4 regions of the Lichenibacterium dinghuense genome follow, and region 3 is predicted to be linked to each of the others. Evidence: riboswitches for the same ligand, from Rfam matches in the RefSeq annotation. Region 3 holds a riboswitch; each other region holds the start of a gene.

Region 1 (5,660 bases), 1.8 Mb from region 3:
CCGACGTCGCCTCGGCCGTCGAGGCGCAGAGATCGCGCCGCGACGAGATCGTGAGGGAGATCGCGGGCGCGGCCGAGGTGATCATGGGCATCGAGCGTCGGACCGAGGTCCAACCGGAGGGTGGGCCCCCGTTGCGCGAGCCTTACTGGGTCGCCTCCGGACACACGGACACGATGGGTTCCCTGACCGTCGACGGGATCGCCCGACTGTTGCCCCGACGTCTGCGGCATGCGAGGGCGCGGAGACGGCTCCGCGCCGGCCTGGACGCGGCGATCGTCCGCAACCTGTCGAGCCTCCAATGGGCGGTCCGCCAGTGGCTGGAGGACGCGTTTCGGCAGTGGGCTTCCAAAATCGAGGACGAGATCGAGAACGAGATCAGGGTCGTGGACGCCGCGCTGTCCTACGCGCGGGAAAGGAATGCGCTCACGGCGAGCGGTATCGACGAGGAGCGCGAGGCCCTCGCATCGGCCACCGCCACGCTCGAATCGCTGGAACTCGCCATGATCAACCTCGGCCGACGCTTGCGGTGACTCATCCGAGCTGGGGCAGCGCGGGATCCTGAACGAGGGTGAGCGGGTGAACCCAACGATGAACGGGGGCGAAGCCATCACGTGTCATCGCCTCCGACGATACGGGGACGATCCATGAACCGGCGCGATGCGGGGACGCCACCCGCGCCACCCCGGCACCGACCGCATTCGACGTCGGGGCCGTTCGGCCTCAGACCTCCTCCAAGAGCGCTTCGAGGCTCGCTATCTCGCGCTCGAGGTGTTCCTGGCGCGTCTTGGCGTCCACCTCGGGTTCGCCGCTTTCACCTGTTCCGGAACCCAAGCTCTCGAGTTCGGCCCGGTGTTCCACGATCTTGGCCTTGATCTCGTCCTTGGTCATGGCGCTCTCCCCCCCGCGGCGGTCGACGCACATTGACGTCGATGCCCGCGTGGAGGTTGGAATATTTCGTCGCCCGTCCGCAAGCCAGAACGGCGCCTTCCGTCGGGGGATGGTGCGGTCCTCGGGCGTGCATGCGGGAGCGCGGGAGCCCGCCATTGCAACATCCCGCCATCGATGGGCCACGCGCCACCCCCACGTCGAACGACACGACGTCCGCCGCCGGAACCAGCGTGAGACCAACCCGCGCGATGAACCCTCAGGGTATCACGTTGGACGCCGGAGGTTGTCCGACCTGGACGGCCCAGCTTTCGCGGAGCAAATTGGCTTCCAGCACACCCACGAAATGGGCCTCGTACCAGGAGGGCCGACGCGCTTCCCCGGGCGCAGTCGTCATTGTGACCATGGTCACGCGGAAATAGCGCTCGTCCATGGTCCTGAGGACGGCGTCGATGATCCCGGCCCGTGCGATCTCGACCTGCGCGAACGGCATGCAGTCGACGGGCGTGAAGTGTTCGCCCTCTACTAGGAACTCACCATTGTGCCCACGGTCTGCGTCGAACTCGACTCGCGCCATCGTCCCCGTCCCAATCATCGATCTAGAAGCCCGGCATACTCGGTGAAGGACCTCGCCGCGCCGGAGGGGCCGCCACGGCCGACCACGGTCCTCGTCGACCGCTCGCCGGAAGAGGAGACCGGCTCCGGCGCGCGACGTTGAACCCCGGACCCGATCAAGGGCGGCCCTTCGACGTTGGAGACCGGCCTACGTCACCAACCCCGACCCAAGACGCGAGGGCCGGCGATGGTCGGGCAGGGAGTTCGGACGCACAACCTTGGGAACGGCGAAGGTGGGCCGATGCCGGGCAACCAAGAGGGAAGCGCACAAAATCATCATCGCGAGCATGGCGATCTCCTACCCAGCACGAGCATGGTGTAGGAGTCATCAGCCTGACGGCGCTTTCGGGGGACCCCATCCCCATCGACGTTCGATATGGGAGACGTCGGGAGGCCGTCAAGTCGCGAACGGAAGCGACGACGGGCATCGCTCCGCCGAGCGACGGGCCGACCCATGCCGTCGCACCGGATCTTCCGGCATCCGTGGTCGGCCCTGGTGACTGTCGGACATGGAAGTGGGATCATGAGCCCTCACCGATTCCGGCACCCGTCATCCAACAGATGCTAGCTTCCACCAGCGCTTGGAACCCTCCCGATCTCCATCCATCGCAGGCTCGGCCGTCGACGGGGACGGATGGTCGCGATCCGTCGAAGGCCCTCGCCATCGACGAAGTCCGTCCGATCTGAAAGCCTCGATGTCGAACCCCCCCGCGCCGTTCACCGCCCGCATCGCGGGCAACATGGGCGCCCTCAGCCGCGCCGAGCGCCGGGTGGCGCATGTTCTCCGGGATGGTCGGGAGGAGATCCTGTTCGCGTCCGCCTCGGCGCTGGCGAAGAAGGCGGGGACGAGCGACGCCACCGTGGTGCGCACGGTCCGAGCGCTCGGTTACTCGACGTTCGACGAGTTGCGCCTCGCCATGGCCTCCGAGATGAGGGCCGAACCCTCGCAGGCCGATCGTCTGGCGGCGACCTTGGATGACGTGGTGCGGGACCCGACGTCGATCCTCGGTCGCACGGTCGCCCAGCATGTCCGGGCCCTGACGAAGATGACCCACGACGTGCCGGCCGCCGATTTCCGGAGCGTGGTCGACCTGGTCGTGGAAGCCAAGCGCGTCGTCACCTTCGGGATCGGTCCCACGAGCGCCGTGGCCGACTACCTCGTCACGCAGCTGTCACGCTTCGGCTTCGACGCCTGGAGTTGCACGCGGACGGGCATCCTGTGCGCCGACGACCTCAATCGCCTCCGGCCGGGCGACGCGCTCGTCGTCTTCGCCTACGGCACCGGATACGCGGAGCTGGTGGCGCTGCTCCGCGAGGCCGAACGCCTCGGATTGAGGCGCGCCCTGGTGACCGACGACCTGGACCCCCGACTCCGTGAGCCGTTCGACCCCGTCCTGCTCGTCGCCCGCGGCCGGGCGGACATGCTGAGCATGCACACCGCCACCCTGGGCTTCGTCGAGGCCCTGCTCGTCGGGGCCGCCGCCAGGAGACCCGACGAAAGCCTGGAGAACCTGCGACGCCTCGGACGCCTGCGCGCCGACATCGCAGGCGGGACGTCGACGGACCTCGCGCCGGGGGCGCACGTCGGCCCTCCGACGGACGAGGACCGATCGGGGAGCATGCGATGATCGATCCCTCCAGGGCGGCCGCGTCGCTGCTCGGCGCGGTCGTCGTGCTGATCTCGCTCCAGGACGCCTTCGAGGTCGTCCTCCTGCCACGCCGCGTCTTCAGGCGCTGGCGCCTGATGCGCGCCTTCTTCGTCGTCACGTGGTGCGCATGGGGCGCGGTGGGGCGGAGGATGCCGGTGGGTCCCAAACGCGAGGACTACCTGTCCATCTACGGTCCCTTGTCCATGGTGCTCCTGTTCGCCTTCTGGGCGTCGGGACTGATCGTGGGCTTCGGCCTCATGCAATGGGGTACGGACGCCGGTCCCCCGGCGGATGGGTCGACGACCCTCGCCAGCCGCATGCTGATGAGCGGGGACGCCTTCTTCACCCTGGGGTACGGCGACGTCGTCCCACGCACGGCGCTGTCGCGCATCCTCGTCATCCTGGAGGCGGGAGTCGGGTTCGGCTTCGTCGCCCTGACCATCGGCTACCTACCGGTGCTGCACCAGCACTTCTCGGATCGCGACACCCAACTCATCCGCCTCGACGCACGCGCCGGGACGCCGGCTTCGGGCGCCACCATGCTGTTGCGCTTCGCGACCGAAGCCGATCGCGGTTCGCTCGATGCATGGTTGGCCGAGTGGGAGCTGTGGGCGGCGCGGTTGATCGAAAGCCACACGTCCTACCCGATGCTGGCCTTCTACCGATCCCAACATCGTGGGCACTCGTGGCTGGCGTCGCTCGCGATGATCCTCGACTGCTGCGTCCTCCTCATCGCCAGCGGGCGACCACCGCACCTGCAGGCGTCGGCGACGTTCGCCGCCGCGAGGCGCGTCCTCTCGGAGATCGGCGGCTCGCTCCACATCGCCGTGCGGGGCACGACCGAGGCGGGGCGCTTTCCTTCGGCCGCCCAGATCGGCGACCTGGCCGTCGCCCTGTCGTCGGCGGGCTGCACCTGGGACGTCGATCACTCCCGGGTCGAACTCATGGCGGCGTTGCGGGCCACGTACGAACCTCTGCTGGAAAGGTTGTCGTCGTACCTGCTCCTGCCCGTGGTCCCCTGGCGTGACCTCGATCCCGAGTCGTCCACGACCGACGACCGATCGAGCCTGATCCGTCGCCTCACACGGGATCCCGCCGGGTAGGTCCGACCCCGTCCCACGAGCCTGCGCTGCCCCGGAGGGACGCCAGTCCTCGCGAGGCGAAGCGATCGGGCGGCGTCGCGTCGAATGGTTCGAACCTCCCATCCCCGGACGCGGGAGGCTGGAAGCTCCGTAGCCCGGTTTGGAGGCGGGCGCCCCGAACAGCCCTTCGCTCGTCGGAGAGACGTGGACGGGATGTCGTGAATGCTACATGATGCACCTGGATGAAGCCAGCACGACATCCCGGCCGGTGGAGGAACGTCCCCGCTCGGGATCGTCGCACCGGCCGGGGCCGCGGGACAGGGCAGGGCATAGGTGATGATCGCGTCGAACATGAAGCAGCATCGTCCCGAGGCGCCGGTGTCCGGACGCACCGCGTTCCGGTTCGTGTTGGTGATCGGGGTCCTCAGCTTCTTCGCCGACCTGACGTACGAGGGTGCGAGGAGCGTGCTGGGGCCGTACCTCGCCGTCCTCGGAGCCAGCGCCTTCGTGATCGGCGTGGTGACCGGGATCGGGGAGCTGCTCGGCTACGGCCTGCGCCTCGCGTCGGGACGGCTGGCGGACGCCACGCAGCGCTACTGGCCGATCACGATCTCCGGTTACGTCGTGCAGATGGCTTCCGTGCCCCTGCTCGCCCTGACGAGCAATTGGCCCGAGGCGGCGGCGCTCATCATCCTCGAAAGGGTCGGCAAGGCGATCCGCAACCCGCCCCGCGACGTCATGCTGTCGCACGCCGCGAAGCGCGTGGGTGGCTTCGGGTATGTGTTCGGCATCCACGAGGCCATGGACCAGTTCGGCGCCATGTTCGGGCCGTTGGCCGTCGCGGCGGTGCTGGCCGGGCACGGCGACTACCACCGTGCCTTCGCGGTCCTCCTGATTCCGGCGGCGGCGAACCTGACGCTGGTGGTCGTCGCCTCGCGGCTCTACCCGGACCCGCGGAACATGGAGGAGGGAGCGAAGGATGGGGCGGGTGAGCGGTTGCCCCCGATCTATTGGACCTACCTCGCGGGCGCCGCGCTCGTGGCCGCGGGCTTCGCAGACTATCCCCTGATCGCATACCACTTCGACAAGGCGCACGTCGTTCCGGGGGAATGGATCGCGGTGTTCTACGCGATCGCGATGGCGGTGAGCGGAACCGGATCCCTCGTCTTCGGCAGGCTCTTCGACCGGTTCGGCTTCAAGGTGCTGGTCGGCCTCACCGCCGTCACCGCGGCCTTCGCGCCCCTGGTCTTCCTGGGGGATTTCCGGGTCGCGCTCGTCGGGGCCGTGGTCTGGGGGATCGGGATGGGCGTCCACGAATCCATCATCCCGGCCGCGGTCGCACCGATGGTGGCCGCGGGACGCCGCGCGACCGCGTTCGGTCTGTTCACGGCCGGCTACGGAGTGGCTTGGTTCCTCGGCAGCGCCGCGA
Region 2 (5,660 bases), 1.8 Mb from region 3:
GACGAGGTGGCGTTCGAGCGACGCGAGACCCGATCGGGAGAGCGCGTCGGCGTCGCCGTGGGACTTGGCCGCTATGGCGTCGCGGGCCGAGACCACCCAGACGTCCGGTGCCGCGGCGTCGGGCGACGCCTCGGCCAGTCGCCCGCGTAGGAAGTGGACCAGCAGTTCCAGGTCGTCGCCGACCGCGAGGTCCGCCTTCGTCATGACGACGAGCGTCGTCGGGGTGACCGCACGGATCTCGTCGAGGTAGGCGACCTCGCCCTCCCCGATCGGCAGGTCGGTCGAGAACACGACCAGGACGGCGTCGCACGTGGACAGGGCCGCGCGGGCCGCGTCCGTGTTGTGGCGATGCGTCGAACCGATGCCCGGCGTGTCGACCAGCACGACGCCCTCGCCGAGCAGGCCGGATGGGACCCTCGCGTCGACCTGCGCCAGGCCAAGCACGTTGCCGGGGTTCCCGGCCTCCGTCACCAGCCTGGCCAACTCCGTGCCGAGCGCCGCGCCATCCGCGACGGCCCGACGCTCGACACGACCGTCGCGGTGGACGATGTCCAGGCCGTACGAGGACCCGCCGGCGACCGTGGTGGCGACGGCCGTCGCGGGCAACACGGAGGTCGGCATCAGCGCCTCGCCCACCAGCGCATTGAGGAGCGTGCTCTTGCCACGCTTGAACTGCCCGACGACGCCGAGCCGGAACCGATCGTCGTCGAGGCGTCGAGCGAGCTCTTCGAGGCGGTCGCGAGCGGGGTCGACGCCGGGAAGGCCGCGTGCGACGGCGAGTGCCTCGGCGATCAGCCCCGCCGCCTCGCCGCGCGGGGGCGCCCCGACGATCCCCGCCCGAGGCCGCATCAGTGGGACAGCAACACGGGCATGGAAACGTTGTTCAGAAGCGTTTCCGTGGTGCCGCCGAACATCGTCTCGGCGAGGGGGGACCGCCCGTAGGCGCCGGCGACGATGAGGTCGACCTCGTCGCGGTCCAGCCCGGCGAACATCGCGCTCGCCACCTCCACCTCGCCCGTGTCCTGCCAGCCCGACACCTCGACCTTGGCGCCGTGGCGTTCGAGGTGCTCCTTCACGTCGGTGACGTCCAATCGCCTCCTGTCGAAGTCCTGCTCGAACAGGAACAGGAACACCTTCTCTGCCGCCGCGAGCAGCGGCATCGCGTCGTGGACGGCGCGGGTCGCCTCGCGGCTGAAGTTCCAGGCGATCAGTAGGCGGCGGCCGAGCGTTTCGCGGGAACGCCATCCCGTCGGGAGCAGCAACATCGGAACGCCCGCGCCGACGAGCACGTCCCTCGGGACGGCCTTCGCGGAGAGGTGCTCCGCGTCGGGATGGGGTTGGGTCGCGACGATCAGGTCGGCGCAATGGGCGCCGAAGTCGTGCGCGACCCGGGCTTCGGGGGCTGCGACCCGGAAGGTCGTCGCGACGTTCGCCGAGCGGGCCTTGGTCTCGAAGGCCTCCCGGAGGCCCAGCGCCCGGTCGCGCCAGTGTCCCTCGGAGGCCGCCGGCGTGCCGACGTCGACGCCGACGAGACGCGCCCCGTGTCGCGCCGCGAGATGGACGGCCACGTCGGTGCGCGCCGCGCAGTCCTCGCCCACGTCGAGGAAGACCAGGATGTCCTTGTATTCCGTCATGTTCCCTCCTTCCATCGCCGCGGAGAAGGGAAACGTTCCCCCACGCGCGCGATGCCTCACGCTGCGTAGGAGTCATCAGCCCGGGAAGGGCGGTTGAGGGTGAACTCCATCACCCAGGGATAGAATGCCACGTCGCGGCGCCCTGTTCCATGGCGTGGTGCGCTCCGCGGAAGATCTTCGCGAGGGAAATCGGCCGCCCCTTCCCTTCGACGATCATCCGCCTCGCGGGGACGCGAAGCTGCGTCCGCCGGCTGCGCGCCCCTCCCCTGGTCCGACCGGACGCCGCGGGTGTCGAGGTGGGTGCGACCCGTCGACGGACGGGAGGACGCCACGCTTGCGCTCGCTCCCCGATCGGCGCCGTCGCTCGACGGTCCACGCATCCTGGATCGAGGCCGGGATCGCCGGGATCATGCGTCCGCCCCCGTCGTGCCGTAGGATCCCGCGGCTTCCGACGTGGAACCACCTTCGGCTCGATTGACAACGTTCACGAAGCGCATTTCAATCCGCTCGCTTCAAGCAGGCGGTGGGGTCCGCCTTGTAACCGCCCGTTGGGCCGATGACTCCTTCCGATCCTCGATCTCGGGGAGGAAGGAGTGCGGGCGAAGATGGCGGACCTTGTCTTCCGAAGTGAGCCGGGACCCACGACGGGTGGGGCGTGAACTTGCGCGACGCCTCGCTGCAGGTCGCTCAGGTCGCGACCGTGCTCGCGCTGTCACCCCTGATCCAGGGACTAATCCAGCAGTTCGAGGAAAGGGTCCAGCGCGGCCAAGGGCCGGGCTCTCCGAGGCCCATGCCTGACCATTCGCGGACGGCTCGCCTGACCGCCTCGGCCCTGGACACCGATGGAGCCATGATCCGAGCCACTGAATCCGCCACGATCCCCATCGGCGTGCTCCCTGGAGGTGTCGCGCTCGCTTGCCGGAGGGCTGTCCCGAAGTTCGAGCTTGAGGAAGGCATCGCGGTCAGACGTTGAAGTTCCAACCCTCAACCGTAGCTGTCGCGCTAACGTTCGTTGCCGGCAGCGTGGACGGGCTCACCCTCATCGTGGTCGGCCGTTTCGCCTCGCACATGACCGGGACGACATCGATGCTTGTGCACGACCTCGCGCGAGGCCGGCTCGCGGTCGGCATGGCGGCTCTCGGGGCCTTGTTCGCGTTCGCTTCCGGAGCATCGGTCGCGGGGCTCCTGGTCGGGGATCGTACTTCGGACAGGCAGGTCGAACGTTTGCCGTTGCTCCTGGTGATCGAGGCGGTGAGCTTGATCGGCGCCGGTGTGGTGGGCGATGGGGGCTCCAACGACGTCGCCGTCATGCTCGCGCTGTCGGCCTTCGCCATGGGTGTCCAGAACGCCTCCTCCTCCCTCTGTCTGGGCGACCGCGTCCGCACCACGCACCTCACCGGCACATTGACGGATCTGGGGATCGCGGTGGGCCGCCTGGTCCGCGTCGGGAGGATGGGTCCGCACCATCCGCCGATAGCCGAGATGCTTCGGCGGTCCTCATCGCGACTCGCGGCGTTCGCCATCGGCGGCCTCCTCGCCGGGATGGTCGCCCCGGCCGTGGGCAGGCTCGGCCTCCTCGCGCCATCCGCGGTACTGTTCGCCTGCGCCCTGGGCCGCCTGCCTACTCATCGACGGTGATCGATCCCGTCGAGCATCCGGAGGCACGGGCGTGCGATCTCGAACCGACCGACAGCCCGAGCTCGGCCGGCTTGACGCCGCCGGGCGGGCCTCCATAGTCGTTCGCATGAGCGAGCGAACCTCGACGACCGATGATCCCGCGTCCGAGCCCGCCGAGGCCGAGGTCGAGCACCGCGCGATGGAGCTCGCCAAGGCCGACGGTTTGACTTGGGCGGCGCCGGGGACGCCCGAGCATGGCGCGGAAGGCCAGCCCGGCGCGGCGACCAACGACGACCGGGACAGGTATCGCAGGCTTGCACGCGAGCGATTGGAGTCCGAACGCGGATTGATCGTCGGGTGAGCCCCCCAAGGGCCCTCGCGCCGGAGGGCGCGGATGTGATCGTGGACCGTCCCGAGGCTTCCTAGCGGTCCCTGGGGCGATGGATCACTCAGGACGTCCAGCCTGGACGGCGCATCGACGGACCATCGAGCCTTCGTCGCTCCGGCTACCCCGGATTCGGTCGCGTCGGCCGCCACGCACGTTTCGAGCCGCCGTCCCCGGATCCACGCTCGTGGGGAACGCGGCGGGGGAAGCGGTCAGGGTGCGACCTCGACGACGGTCGTCCGCCCCTGCCGTTGCAGCCGAACGGCCGCGTCGCGGACCGAGGCGTGGTGCGTGAAGAGCAGGACCTGCGTCGCCCCGGCGAAGTCCGCGAGGAGATCGAGAGTGGCTTCGGCCCGTCCGTCGTCGAAATGGACCAACAGGTCGTCGGCCACGAACGGCAGCGGTTCGGCGGCGGCGCAGTAGGCCCCGACGCTGGCGAGCCGGAAGGCCAGGAACATCTGGTCCCGCGTGCCCTCGCTCATCGTGGCGACGGGCTGCGGGTCCCCTCCGGTGGAGCGGACCCCCCTCACGATAGGATCGCCTCGGTCGTCCACGTCGGCCGCGGCGCCGGCGTAGGCGCCGCGCGTCATGCGCGAGAACAGGATCCCCGCCTCCCTGACGAGCGGATCCTGGCGCTCGTCCCGGACGACGCGTATGGCCCGGTCGAGTAGGTCCTTGGCGACCTTGAGCTCCACCCATTGTTCCGCCGCGGCGTGCATGTCCGCCACGGCCGCCTCCCGGACCGCGACCAAACCCGCGTCGCCGGGGGACCGGCCATGCCCCCGGAGGATCGCCGTCGTCCGAACCTCCTCGGCGATCGACCCCTCGATCCTGCCGTCGAGAGCGTCGAGACGCCCGGCGATCTCGGACGACTCCGCCCGCACGGCATCGAGGTCGCAGCCCTCGGCTTCCCCACGCAGGAACTGCAGGGGCAGGTCATCGCCGGCGACGCGCGCCGCCTCGCCGAGGGCATCGCGCTCACGCCGCAACACGGCGAGCCGGCGCCCGCGCACCACGGTCGCGCGCAGGCGATCGAGGTCGCGGGCCCCGCCGATCTCGTCCGCGATGGTCGCGAGCCGTCGCCCGAGGGAACCGAGTTCCTCCTCCCAGCCCGCGACGTCGGCCTGGGCCTTGGCCACCTCCGGCCCGAGCGCCTCACGGCCGAGGCGCGCCGCCTCGTTGCCCTCACGGACGCTCAACAGCATGTCCCCCGCCGCCACGGGATCCACGGCCGTGGCGAGTCCGATCCGACCCGCGATCGAGGCGACCTGGCCTCCGAGGGTGGCCTCCTCCTCGTCCATGCGCATGACGAGGGCACGCGCCTGCGCGACCGCCCTCAGGTCACCCCGGGCCCGCTCCCACGCCCCCGCCAGCGCCGCCGTGGACGCGACGGGTTCGTCGGCGCCGACGCCGAGCGCGGCGGTCGCCGCGGCCCACGCGGCGGCCCACTCCCGCCGCTCCCGCTCGACGTCCTGGAGTTCCGCGAGCGACTTCCGCCGCCGTTCCTCCAATCCCGGCATGGCTCCCCGTTCCCTCAGATAGGCCTCGTGCGCGCGGTCGTGCGCGCCGATGGCCGAGGCCACGGCCCGCACGCGGCCGCCGAGCTCCGCGGCGGCATGGGACGCGAGGCCGGCCCGAAGCTCCGCCCACGCGAGGCGCGCCATCGCCGGCGCCAGGTCGCGCAGGGCGGTCTCGGCCACGCGACGTTCCGCGGCGGTCCGGTCGGAAGCTTCCACGATGCCGCGCCGCGCCGCCGCGAACGGCTGGAGCGAGGCGAGTTCCGGCCGCAAGGCGCAGGCTTCGGGGAAAGCGCCGCGGAAGGCCTCCCCGGCCTCGACCAGTTCCCGGTCGAGGCGTCGCGCGGCGCCCTCCGCGGCCTCGACCGCCCCTTGCGCCGTCGCGATCCGTCGCCGGGTCTGCGCGAGGGTGGCGACGCGGTCCGCTTCGGCGACGCGCTTGTCGGCGAGGCGGTCGGCGTCGGCGATGCTCGCGTCGAGGCGCCCGGCCATCGCGTGCCGTTCCGC
Region 3 (5,660 bases):
CCGAGCTGCGCGATCGCGGCGTGGCGGTCGCGAGCGGCGCCGTCGCGCGCTCGACCGAGCACGTCATCGGCTTCTTCCGCGCGCTGCGCTCCGAACTCGCTTTCTACGTCGGCGCGCTGAACCTCCACGAGGCGCTCGCGGCAGCAGGCAGCCCGACCTGCTTTCCGGAGGCGAAGCCGCCCGGCGACCGCGCGCTCTCGGCCGATGGCCTGTGCGATCCCTGCCTGGCCCTCGGGCTCGGGCACGGGATCGTCGGCAACGCGCTGGAGGCGGACGGTCGCGACCTCGTCATCGTCACGGGCGCCAACCGGGGCGGCAAGTCGACCTTCCTGCGCAGCCTCGGTCTCGCCGCTCTGATGATGCGCTGCGGCCTGTTCGTGGCGGCGCGGTCCTTCGCGAGCGAGGTACCGGAGCGCGTCTTCACGCACTGGCGCCGCGAGGAGGACGCCTCGCTCCGCAGTGGCAAGTTCGACGAGGAGCTCGCGCGCATGTCGGCCATCGCCGACGCGCTGGTCCCCAACGCGCTGGTGCTGTTTAACGAGTCCTTCGCCGCCACCAACGAGCGGGAGGGCTCGGAGGTGGCCCGCCAGATCGTGGCGGCGCTGCTGGCCCGTGGCATCCGGGTCGCCTTCGTGACACACCAATATGCCCTCGCGCGCGCCTTCCGGGACCGCGGCGGGCGTGCGACCCTGTTTCTCCGCGCGGCGCGGGGTGAGAACGGGACGCGCTCCTTCGTTGTGACGGAGGGCGAGCCGCTGCGGACGAGCTACGGTCCGGATCTCTTCGCCGCCGTATTCCAGCCCCTGGCGCCCGCGGTAGAACCCGAACCGGCACGGGCCGGACAGTGAGCCACTCATGACACTGGAACAGCTCCGCATCTTCGTGGCCGTGGCGGAACGCTGCCACGTCACCCGCGCCGCCGAGGCGCTCAACATGGCGCAGTCGGCCGTCAGCGCGGCCGTCTCGGCCCTCGAAGGCCGGCACGGGGCCACGCTGTTCCACCGCGTCGGGCGCGGCATCGCGCTCACCGAGGCGGGCGCGCTCTTTCTTGGCGAGGCCCGCGCCGTGCTGGCCCGCGCCGAGGCGGCCGAGCGCGTGCTAGCCGAGCTGAGCGGGCTCAAGCGCGGCACGCTCAACGTCTACGCGAGTCAGACGATCGCGAGCTATTGGCTGCCGCGCCACCTCGTCGCCTTTCGCCGGACCCACCCGGGCATCGACCTGCGCCTGCGGATCGGCAACACCGCCGAGGTGGCGGCGGGTGTCCGGGAGGGAGCCGCCGATATCGGCTTCGTCGAGGGCCATGTCGACGACCCCGCGCTGCTCGCCGAGGAGGTCGCGCGCGACCGGCTCGTGGTGGTCGTGGCCCCCGGTCACCCCTGGGCCGAACGGCCGGCCGTGGCGCCGGACGCCTGGCCGGACAGCGATTGGGTGCTGCGCGAGCGCGGCTCGGGCACGCGCTCGATCTTCGAGGCCGCCGCCGTCGCGGCCGGCGTGCTGGAACGCCTGCCGATCGCCTGCGAGCTGCCGTCCAACGAGGCCGTGCGGGGCGCCGTCGAGGCCGGTCTCGGCGCGACGGCGCTCTCGGCCTCTGTGGCGGCGCCGTCGATCGAGGCGGGATTGCTGGTGCAGGTCGGCTCGCCGCTGCCGGAGCGCGCCTTCACGGCGCTGCGCCACCGCGACCGCTACCGCAGCCGCGCCGAGGAGGCCTTCCTCGACGTGATGCGTGGGCGGGGGGCGGCCCCGTGACGGCGCCGACCCGGGCGGGCCTCCGCCCGGCATCCTGGTGCCATCGGCCGCGACTGGCGGCCTTCAACGCCCGACACACCGGCGGAGAGCCCCGATGAACCGTCTCTTCGCCACCACGTCGACCTGGATCGCCAATGCGGCGGGGCGCCCGGCGGTGTTCGCGCTCGCCTTCGCGGTCGTCCTGCTGTGGTCCGTCGCTGGACCCGCCCTCGGCTTCTCCGACACGTGGCAGCTCATCATGAACACGGTCAGCAGCGTCGTCACGTTCCTGATGGTGTTCCTGATCCAGAACGCCCAGAACCGCGACAGCGAGGCCATGCACGCCAAGCTCGACACGCTGCTGGCCGCGCTGGTGGCGGCCGACAACCGATACATCGGCATCGAGCGCATGACCGATCGTGAGATCGAGGCGATCAGGGCGCGCTTCGGCCCGAAGCCGTGCCCCGACCCGGAAGCGTGAGGCCGCCGTGACATCCCCGGACCAAAATCGGACCCCTTCGAACGACGGCGCCGACCAGGGTGAGACGAATGCGCCCGACGCTGCGGCGCGGCGGCCCGGGGCCTTCGTGCTGCTGTGCGCCATCGGCTTCCTCGGCCGCCTCAGCTACGAGATGGCGCGCAGCCCGCTCACGGCCTTGTACGCCGCGCATCTCGGCGCCCCGGCCGCGGTCATCGGCCTGCTGGTCGCGGCCGTCACGGTCACCGGCATCTTCGTCAAGCTCCCATCGGGCGCACTGGCCGACCTGTTCGGCTTCCGGCGACTGATGCTGGCGGGCCTCTGCGTGAAGGCCACGGCGCCATTCCTCTATCTGGTCGTCGCGGCTTGGCCGCAGCTCCTCGCCCTGCGCCTCTACCACGGCCTGTCGACTGCGCTCTATGCACCTGCCGCCTCGGCCCGCGTGGCGAGCCTCTACCCGGAGGCGCGCGGGCGCCGGTTGGGCCTCTACGGCGCGGCCGAGAACGCCGGGGTGGTGCTCGGTCCGGTGTTGGGCGCCGCGGTGCTGGCGTGGGTTGGGTTCACTCCGGCCTTCGTCGTGTCGGGGCTGATCGGCGTCGCGGCCCTGCTCGCCCTGCTGCCGTTGCCGGGCGGCGGCGCCCCGGAGCGGAGCGGCGCCTCCCGACACGTGCTCGCGGATCTCCGCCGCGGGCTCGCGCAGATCCTCGGCGACCCGGGCATCCGTCTCGCCAGCCTCGCCGAGGGCGCGCTCTACGCGGGCGTGGGCATGCTGCAGGCCTACCTTCCCCTCTACGCGACCGGCATCGGCATCCGCGTCGTCGATGTGGGATGGCTGTTCGGCGTGCAGGGCGTCGCTTCCATCCTGCTCCGCGGACCGATGGGCGCCCTCGGGGACCGCGTCGGCCGGCATCCGGTCATCGTGTCGGGGATGAGCCTCTGCATCCTCTGTCTGGCGGCGGTCCCGTGGTGCAGCGACTATGCCGGGCTCCTCGCCCTTTGCGCCGCGTTCGGGGCCGGCACCGCCATGGTGACGCCGTCCACCACCGCGCTGATCGGCGACCGCGCCACCCGGGGCGGCTACGGCGCGGCGATGGGCGTCTTCGGCAGCCTGTGGGACGTCGGCCACGCGGGCGGCCCCATCTTAGCTGGTCCCCTCATTGGGTGGCTCGGCTACAGGATCGCCTTCCCCATCGTCGCCGCCGCCATCGCATCGGCGCTCGCCTGCTTCGTCCTCGGCGGGGACCGCGCTTTCGGACGACCCCCCATGTCGAAATGAGGTGAAAGGGGGCTTGCCGGGTCAGCGCCGAAGCGTTACGTTGATGATACCGGGATGGGGTTCCCGTTTAACTGCCTTGTGGCTGATGACTCCTGCTTAGGCCCGTTTTGGGAAAAGCAGAGGTGCGCCATGCAGGCTAACTCCCCCACCCTCGATCAGCTTTTAGACGAACCTATCGTTCGTCTCATGATGGCAGCTGATCGCGTCGACGAGCGCGACCTGCGTGCGGTGATCACCCGTGCGTCCGAAGCGGTTTTGGGTCTGAAATCCGACGGCCTGACTGTCGATTGCCGGCCGTCGATCCGCCTCCTCCTCACCGGGGAGGCCTGAGATGGCGTCCCGCATCGCCGATATCCGGACGCTGGAGATCCTCGACTCCCGCGGCAATCCCACTCTCGACGTCCAAGTGACGCTGGAGAACGGCCTCGTGGGCTCGGCCTCGGTTCCAGCCGGCGCGTCCACCGGCTCGGCAGAGGCGCGCGAGCGCCGGGACCGCGACGCTGCTCGCTACGCCGGCCGCGGCATGATCGGCGCGATGTCGAGCGTCGAGGATCGGATCCGCCCCAAGCTCATCGGTCACGATCCCCGGCGGCAGGCGATGCTCGATCACATGATGTGCCGGCTCGACGGCTCCCCGGACAAGCGGGAGCTGGGTGCGAATGCGATCCTCGGCACCTCGCTCGCCATCGCCCGAGCCGCAGCTCTCGACGCCGGCCTGCCGCTCTACGCCTATCTCGGCGGGGTCGCGGCGCGGCGCCTGCCGATGCCGATGCTGAACGTCATCAACGGCGGCGCGCATGCCGACAGCGGCCTGGACATGCAGGAGTTCATGGTGGTGCCGGTCGGCGCGCCGACGTTTTCCGAGGCCCTGCGCTTCGGCGTCGCGGTCTATGCCGCGCTGAAGGCGCTGCTCGGGGCGGCCGGCCAGTCGACCGCGGTCGGGGACGAGGGCGGCTTCGCGCCCCGCCTCGCCGGGGCCGTGGAAGCTTGCGATCTCCTTGTCGAGGCGATCCGCCGGGCCGGCCTGGAGCCCGGTCGCGACGTCGCCATCGCGCTCGACCCCGCCGCGACGGGGTTCCGCGACGGCGACGGCTATGCCCTCCGGGACGGGGGTGGCCGGCTGTCGTCCGGAGCGCTGCTCGACCTCTACGGCCGGCTCGCCGCCGCCTACCCGATCGTGTCGATCGAGGACGGCTTCGCCGAGGACGACTGGGACGGGTTCCGCGACCAGACGGCGGCGGCCGGCGGTCGCCTCCAGATCGTCGGCGACGACCTCTATGCGACGAACCCGGCCCTCATCGGCCGCGGCATCCGCGAGCGGAGCACCAATGCCGCTCTGATCAAACCGAACCAGATCGGCACGCTGACCGAGACGATGACGGCTGTAGCGCTGTGCCGGGAAGCCGGCTGGCGCTGCGTGGTGTCGCACAGGTCGGGTGAGACCGACGACAGCTTCATCGCCGACCTCGCGGTCGGGCTCGGCACCGGGCAGATCAAGGCCGGTGCGCCGTGCCGGGGGGAGCGGATCGCCAAATACAATCGCTTACTGGCGATCGAGCGCGAACTCGGCGACCCCGACTTCAGGAACCCCTTCGCGGTGTGACGGACCGACACGGATCGGGCGATCACGTCCGAGGTTCTTCCACCTGCAACGGCCCTCCCGGCGATTGTCGGAAATAACAACCATCAGAGGATAACATCACCATGCCAGAGAACGAGATCAAGGAAGAGGTCGCCGGGGCAGGCGACGAAACCGAGAAGGTCGAGATGGACAGGCTCGTCGACGGCGAGTTCGAGGTGACCGTTCGGTATCTGCCCAGTTTCGATCCCGATACCGACGACGCCGCTGAGACGCTGACCAGCCGGCGCAAGTTCACGAGCCGGACAGCCGCGGAGACGCGCTATGCGGATGTCCTCGCGTGGCTTCACAGCCTCGCGGCCCCGCGCTGATGGTGTCCCGCCCCGTCGCGGCGCAGCCCGTCGTGGCGGCATGGTTGGCCCTCGTGGCCGGTGCCGTCAACGGCATCGGCGTCGCCGCGACGGGGCGGGACACGTCCCACGTTTCGGGCGTCACCACCTCCGTGATGGGTCACCTCATGCACGGGCGGGGCAATGCCGCGATGCTCGGCATCGCGCTGGTCGCGAGCTTCCTCTCCGGCGCGGTCGGTTGCGGGCTGTTCA
Region 4 (5,660 bases), 1.8 Mb from region 3:
CGACAGTCGGACGGCTTGGGCGGCCGGGTCCGTGCCGCTCGTCTCCTCCTTGATCTTGGCTTCGATCATTGGTTCCCCCTTTGCCTTCGACCCGGAACGCTTCCAACCCGGGTCATCGCTGGAAGGGATTGGAGAAGAGGGGTTCCCCGAGTTGGTTCTCGATCTCGAGCAACCTGTTGTACTTGGCCATGCGTTCGCCACGGCACGGCGCCCCGGCCTTGATCTGTCCCCCACCCATGGCGACGGCGAAATCGGCGATGAACGCGTCGTCGGTCTCGCCCGAGCGATGTGAGATGACGAAGCGCCAGCCCGCCTCCCGGGCGAGCGCGACGGCGGCGACCGTCTCCGACACCGTGCCGATCTGGTTCGGCTTGATCAGCACCGCGTTGGTGGTGCGCTCCCGCACGCCCCTGGCGATGAGCGAGGTGTTCGTCACGTAGACGTCGTCCCCGACGGTCTGGATTCGCGCGCCGTGAACCTCGGTCTGGGCACGGAAGCCGTCCCAGTCGTCCTCCGCGAACCCGTCCTCGATCGAGACGATGGGGTAGGCGTCGATCAAGCGGCCGTAGAGTTGGACCAGGTCGTCGCTCGTGAGGTGTCCGCCCCCCTCGCCCTTCATCCTGTACCCCGCACCGTCGCGGAATGCCGAGGCGGCGGGGTCGAGCGCGATCGCCACGTCGCGCCCTGGAACGAAGCCGGCCCCCTCGATCGCCTCGACCAACAGCCCGAGGGCCTCCTCCGTATCGCCGAGGTTCGGAGCGAAACCGCCCTCATCCCCCACGCCCGTCGCCAAACCGCGCGCCAGCAGCGAGGCCTTCAAGCTCCTGTACGTCCCCACACCGAAGCGCATCGCTTCGGAGAAACTGGTGGCTCCCACCGGCACGATCATGAATTCCTGCACGTCGAGGCCGTTGTCCGCATGCGCGCCACCGTTGATCACGTTCATCATCGGCATCGGGAGGCGGCGGGCCGCGATCCCGCCGAGGTACGCGTACAGCGGGAGGTCCAGGTCGCGGGCCGCAGCCCGCGCGATGGCCATGGACGTCCCCAGCATGGCGTTGGCCCCGAGCGACGACTTGTCGGGCGTCCCGTCGAGCTTGCACAACATGTGATCGAGCGTCGCCTGTCGACGGGGATCGTGTCCGTGGAGCCTCGGGGCGATCCTCTCCCGGATCCGGGAGATCGCCTTCAAGACGCCGCGTCCCCCATAGCGGCCCCCATCCTCATCCCGGAGCTCCACCGCCTCCCGCGAACCCGTCGAAGCGCCCGACGGCACGGATGCCGTCCCGACGACGCCGTTGTCCAAGGTGACGTCCACCTTGAGCGTGGGATTGCCCCTCGAGTCCAGGATCTCGATGGCGTCGATGTCTGCGATCTTCGCGCCCATGATGTCCTCACGATCCCTTGTTCGCCGATGCACCGTGCCGATCGATGGCCGCCCGGACCATGGATCGAGCCGCGTCCGGTCCCTCCCACCCCCCGAGCGTGACCCACTTGCCTGCTTCGAGATCCTTGTAGTGGGCGAAGTAGTGCTCGATCCGTTCGCAGAGCGAGACCGGAAGGTCGTCGATGGAGGCGATGCGCTCGAAATCACGCGTCACCCGTGTGGCCGGCACGGCGACGACCTTCTCGTCGGGGCCGTTCTCGTCGCTCATTCGGAGCACCCCGATCGGTCGCACGGCCACGACCGCACCCGGCATCACCGGATGATCCCCGAGCACCAGGACGTCACATGGATCGCCGTCCTCCGACAGCGTGCGCGGGATGAAGCCGTAGTTGCCGGGACACCGCATCGCGGTTTGCAGGAATCTGTCGACGAAAAGGGCGCCGGTCGCCTTGTCGAACTCGTATTTGACCGGCTCGCCCCCGACCGGGACCTCGATGACCGCGTTGAACTCCTCCGGCGCATCCCGTCCGATCGGTATCAGGTCGATGTTCATGATCCCCTCCGTCAAGCGTGCGAGGGGCAGCCGAAGGGGGCCCCGAAGGAGGCCCAGCCCAGCGGCAAGGGAGAGAAGTTCGGAGACACTTCGATCGAGGCGCCCGGCGCTGGGGCATCCATGAGGTCTTCCGACGGGGGGACCCGCTCGCGTGCGCGCGTCAGGATCGAACGCAATTCGCCTTCGTCGACGCGATCCGCGACCATCAGCATGCGCACGATCGGGTCGGCGATCATGAGCTGAATATTTTCAGGTAAACACCGCACGGCGAGCCTCCGCTAGCCCGATGGAGGGCTAAAGCAGGAGTCATCAGCCAAAATGGCGGTTGAACGGGAACTCCATCCCGGTTGCCTATTTCTAGGGAAGTCCGCGTTCGAAGGCAAGACCCCCGACGTACCATCGTCCGGGAAATCGACGGGATCGTGCGCGAGGTCGCCCCGTCGAGACCATGCGCATGTCCCAGGGATCAAGGACGCGACCCGGGCCGAGGTTCCGCGGCCCCATGTGCTGTTTCGTGCGCCGGCTCAGCCGTTCCCCTGGGGCCTGGGCGGGCGACCAAGCCGGAGAAGGCTCACCACGCCTCGCTCGGAACGACGTTCGGCGCCGGATGTCGCCCATCCGTCGAGAACGATGCCTCCCGCATGTCGCCGGAGGCCGTGTCGCAGGGGCGACGCACCCTTCGGCGACTCCGGTCCGATCCTCCGGACACCCTGCGCTGACGTTCAGGCCGCCACGGCCTCGATGTCGCGGTCGTGGTAGCGGTGCTTCTCCAGGCCCTTGACCAGCGCGTCCACAGCCTCCGCGGCCGAGCCCGCCGTCACGCCCTGCTCGGGGGCGCCCGCGGCCGGCACCGGCAGGTGCGCCTTGGCGATCAGCGCCGCGCCCTCGCCCATGAAGGCGAGCGGCTTGCCGTGCTTGAAGGCTTCGGCCACGAAGGCGAGCGCGAGCCCGGTCTTGGCCAGCACCCCGGCCGACGCGCCGCCCGGCACCGCCACGGCGTCGTAGATCACCGAGGGCGCGTTGACCGCCGGCCGGTCCACCTTGACGCTCTTGCCGAGCGAGCAGGTGATCGTGCCGCCGTGCGCCGCGATCACCTCGATCACCGCGCCCCGCGCCTCCAGCGCGGAGCGCAGCGCGCCGAGCTGCTCGCCGTCGACGCCGTTCCCGGCCAGCACCGCGACCTTGCGGCCCTTGATGCCCTTCGCGGGCTTGTCCTGCGACAGCGCCGGCGAACGGTCAACCTTGAGGCGGCCGCTCGGCATCTCCTTCGGCTCGGCGACCGCGGTCGCCACGGGCTTCGGGGCGGCGCGCTTGCACTCCTCGATGTCGAGGCCCGTCTGCTCCGCCACGCCGGCCGCGAGGTCGGGATGGATGTTGACGAGGAGGTTCGCCATCACGGCCTTCGGCACCGCCTTGGTCTCGCACTGGTTCAGCTCGAAGGCGATGCCCTCGATGAGGTGCTTCTTCTCCCACGCGGCCAGCGAGTTGAAGAACATCGTCGCCTGGGTGAAGTAGTCGGTGAAGCTCTTCGAGCGGGCGCGGATCTTGTGGCCGTCGACCTTCTCCGCGTAGGAGCGGAAGGCGTCGACCGCCTCGGGCTGGTGCATGGGGTGGGTGCCGCCGAGCGCGCTCGGGAAGTAGCTCACGCGGCCCTTGTGGATCGTGTTGCGGGCGAAGCCGTCGCGACGCCCGTTCGACACCGGGTTCAGCGGCCGGTTGATCGGCAGCTCGGCGAAGTTCGGGCCGACGCGGCGCAGCTGCGTGTCGAGGTAGGAATGCAGGCGCCCCTGCAGCATCGGGTCGTTGGTGAAGTCGATGCCCGGCACCACGTGGCTCACGCAGAAGGCCACCTGCTCGGTTTCGGCGAAGTAGTTGTCCGGATTGCGGTTCAGCACCATCCTGCCGACGATGCGGACGGGCACGAGCTCCTCGGGGATCAGCTTGGTGTCGTCGAGCAGGTCGAAGTCGAAGGCGAACTCGTCCTTCTCCTCGACGATCTGCAGGCCGAGCTCCCATTCGAGGAAGTCGCCGCGCTCGATCGACTCGAACATCTCGCGGCGTTGGTAGTCCGGGTCCTTGCCGGCCGTCTTCTGCGCCTCGTCCCACACCTGGGAATGCACGCCCTTGACGGGCTTCCAGTGGAACTTGACGAAGCGGCTGCCGCCCTTGGCGTCCACGAGGCGCCAGGTGTGGACGCCGAAGCCCTCCATGTGTGCGAAGGAGCGCGGCAGCCCGCGGTCGCTCATCACCCACATGATCATGTGGGAGAGCTCGGGGGAGAGCGAGGCGAAGTCCCAGAACGTGTCGTGCGCCGAGGCCGCCTGCGGGATCTCGATGTGCGGCTCGGGCTTCACGGCGTGGATCAGGTCGGGGAACTTGATCGCGTCGTTGATGAAGAAGACCGGTATGTCGTTGCCGACGAGGTCCCACACGCCGGCCTCGGTGTAGAACTTCACCGCGAAGCCGCGAACGTCGCGCGGCGTGTCGGCCGAACCGCGCGAGCCCGCGACCGTCGAGAAGCGCGTGAAGATCGGCGTGCGCTTGCCCTTGGCCGCGAAGGGCGCCGCCATGGTGATGTCGCTGAGGTCCTCGTAGGATTCGAAGTAGCCGTGCGCGCCCGCGCCGCGGGCGTGGACCACGCGCTCCGGGATGCGCTCGTGGTCGAAGGCGGTGATCTTCTCGCGCAGGAGGAAGTCCTCGAGCAGCGAGCCGCCGCGCACGCCGGCCTTCTCGGAGTTCTGGTCGTCCGAGATCTTCAGGCCCTGGTTGGAGGTCATGGCCTCGCGCGGCTCGATCGTGTCGCGCTTCAGCGCCTCGGTCTTGGCCGTCCCGGTCGATGCGTGCGTGGACGCGTCGTGCGCGCCGCCGCCCTGGGGAGGGGCGTAGCCGGTGTCGTGGGTCATGGGATCAGTCCAGATCGAAGAAACACGCCGACAACGGCCGAAGCCTGGGAAAGGTGCTCCCTGACGTCCCAGGCGCCGTGGATCCCCTGGCACGTTCGATGCCGCAAGCCCCGCCCGTCCAGACCCCCTCGGGCGGGCTCGGGCCGTGGCAGGTTCGGACCGTGCGTGGAGCCTACCGGCTTCGGCAGGGGCTTCCCTCCGGACCGGGTTTCTGCGGACGCCCATTTGGAACGGCGCGATCCGACGGTTGGCTTCGAGCCGGGAACCCGAACGGGTCTTCGACCGGCGGCAACGCGCGGATTGCGATCGTCGTCGGATCGGCGAGTGCGGTCGTTCCCGAGGCACGGACACGGGTCCGGAGGTCGAAGCCCCGAGGCGTAAGGCGACCACGTCGGGTCTCACCACGAATCTCCCGGCCAGCCGCGGCACCGCTTGTCCGGACCACGGCTTCATCGACCCGACCGAAGCGCAATCCAATGCGGGGCCCTCGTTTGAGCTCGGGAGGTGGGCCAACGACGTGAGTTCGAGGCGTCGTCCGACCCACTCGATCTCGGGAACGTGCAGATCCTGGATTACGGGGAAGTCCTCGACGCCAACCCGGCGAGTTGGAGGAGACGCGTCCTCGCAATTCAGCCGAGAGCGCCGAGGCGCCGCGCGCGCCGGTCGCGGACGACCGGAGGCCTGCGCAGGGATCACGGAAGCCGCGAGCGACACGCCCTGGATTCCAAGTCCCACGGATGCCGGATGGACGGCATAGGGGCACCGACCCGCTCGTGGCGCGCCGCCGTCGCACTTGCGCGCATCGAGCGAGCCGCCC

What was found. Region 3 has a riboswitch for fluoride ahead of L7N97_RS21165 (hypothetical protein). Riboswitches for the same ligand answer to the same signal wherever they lie in the genome.
Region 1: linked by a shared signal. The riboswitch ahead of L7N97_RS12575 (hypothetical protein) and the one ahead of L7N97_RS21165 (hypothetical protein) in region 3 are both predicted to bind fluoride.
Region 2: linked by a shared signal. The riboswitch ahead of L7N97_RS12560 (universal stress protein) and the one ahead of L7N97_RS21165 (hypothetical protein) in region 3 are both predicted to bind fluoride.
Region 4: linked by a shared signal. The riboswitch ahead of L7N97_RS12670 (hypothetical protein) and the one ahead of L7N97_RS21165 (hypothetical protein) in region 3 are both predicted to bind fluoride.

The regions. Positions count from the first base shown of each region.
Region 1 covers NZ_JAJLMN010000001.1:2,593,820-2,599,479, forward strand. The annotation lists gene L7N97_RS12565 (dynamin family protein) at 1-530, shown strand, start outside; gene L7N97_RS12570 (hypothetical protein) at 721-888, opposite strand; gene L7N97_RS12575 (hypothetical protein) at 1,145-1,462, opposite strand; fluoride riboswitch at 1,813-1,872, opposite strand; gene L7N97_RS12580 (MurR/RpiR family transcriptional regulator) at 2,196-3,128, shown strand; gene L7N97_RS12585 (potassium channel family protein) at 3,125-4,252, shown strand; gene L7N97_RS12590 (MFS transporter) at 4,610-5,660, shown strand, end outside.
Region 2 covers NZ_JAJLMN010000001.1:2,587,751-2,593,410, reverse strand. The annotation lists gene L7N97_RS12565 (dynamin family protein) at 1-849, opposite strand, end outside; gene L7N97_RS12560 (universal stress protein) at 849-1,634, opposite strand; fluoride riboswitch at 1,694-1,757, opposite strand; fluoride riboswitch at 2,145-2,207, shown strand; gene L7N97_RS12555 (YoaK family protein) at 2,604-3,272, shown strand; gene L7N97_RS12550 (hypothetical protein) at 3,379-3,612, shown strand; gene L7N97_RS12545 (YhaN family protein) at 3,849-5,660, opposite strand, start outside.
Region 3 covers NZ_JAJLMN010000001.1:4,434,399-4,440,058, reverse strand. The annotation lists gene L7N97_RS21185 (MutS-related protein) at 1-848, shown strand, start outside; gene L7N97_RS21180 (LysR family transcriptional regulator) at 856-1,746, shown strand; gene L7N97_RS21175 (low affinity iron permease family protein) at 1,841-2,206, shown strand; gene L7N97_RS21170 (MFS transporter) at 2,214-3,479, shown strand; fluoride riboswitch at 3,521-3,581, shown strand; gene L7N97_RS21165 (hypothetical protein) at 3,609-3,809, shown strand; gene eno (phosphopyruvate hydratase) at 3,811-5,082, shown strand; gene L7N97_RS21155 (hypothetical protein) at 5,184-5,429, shown strand; gene L7N97_RS21150 (YoaK family protein) at 5,399-5,660, shown strand, end outside.
Region 4 covers NZ_JAJLMN010000001.1:2,615,985-2,621,644, forward strand. The annotation lists gene L7N97_RS12655 (hypothetical protein) at 1-69, opposite strand, end outside; gene eno (phosphopyruvate hydratase) at 113-1,387, opposite strand; gene ppa (inorganic diphosphatase) at 1,395-1,940, opposite strand; gene L7N97_RS12670 (hypothetical protein) at 1,952-2,176, opposite strand; fluoride riboswitch at 2,234-2,295, opposite strand; gene L7N97_RS12675 (catalase) at 2,663-4,843, opposite strand.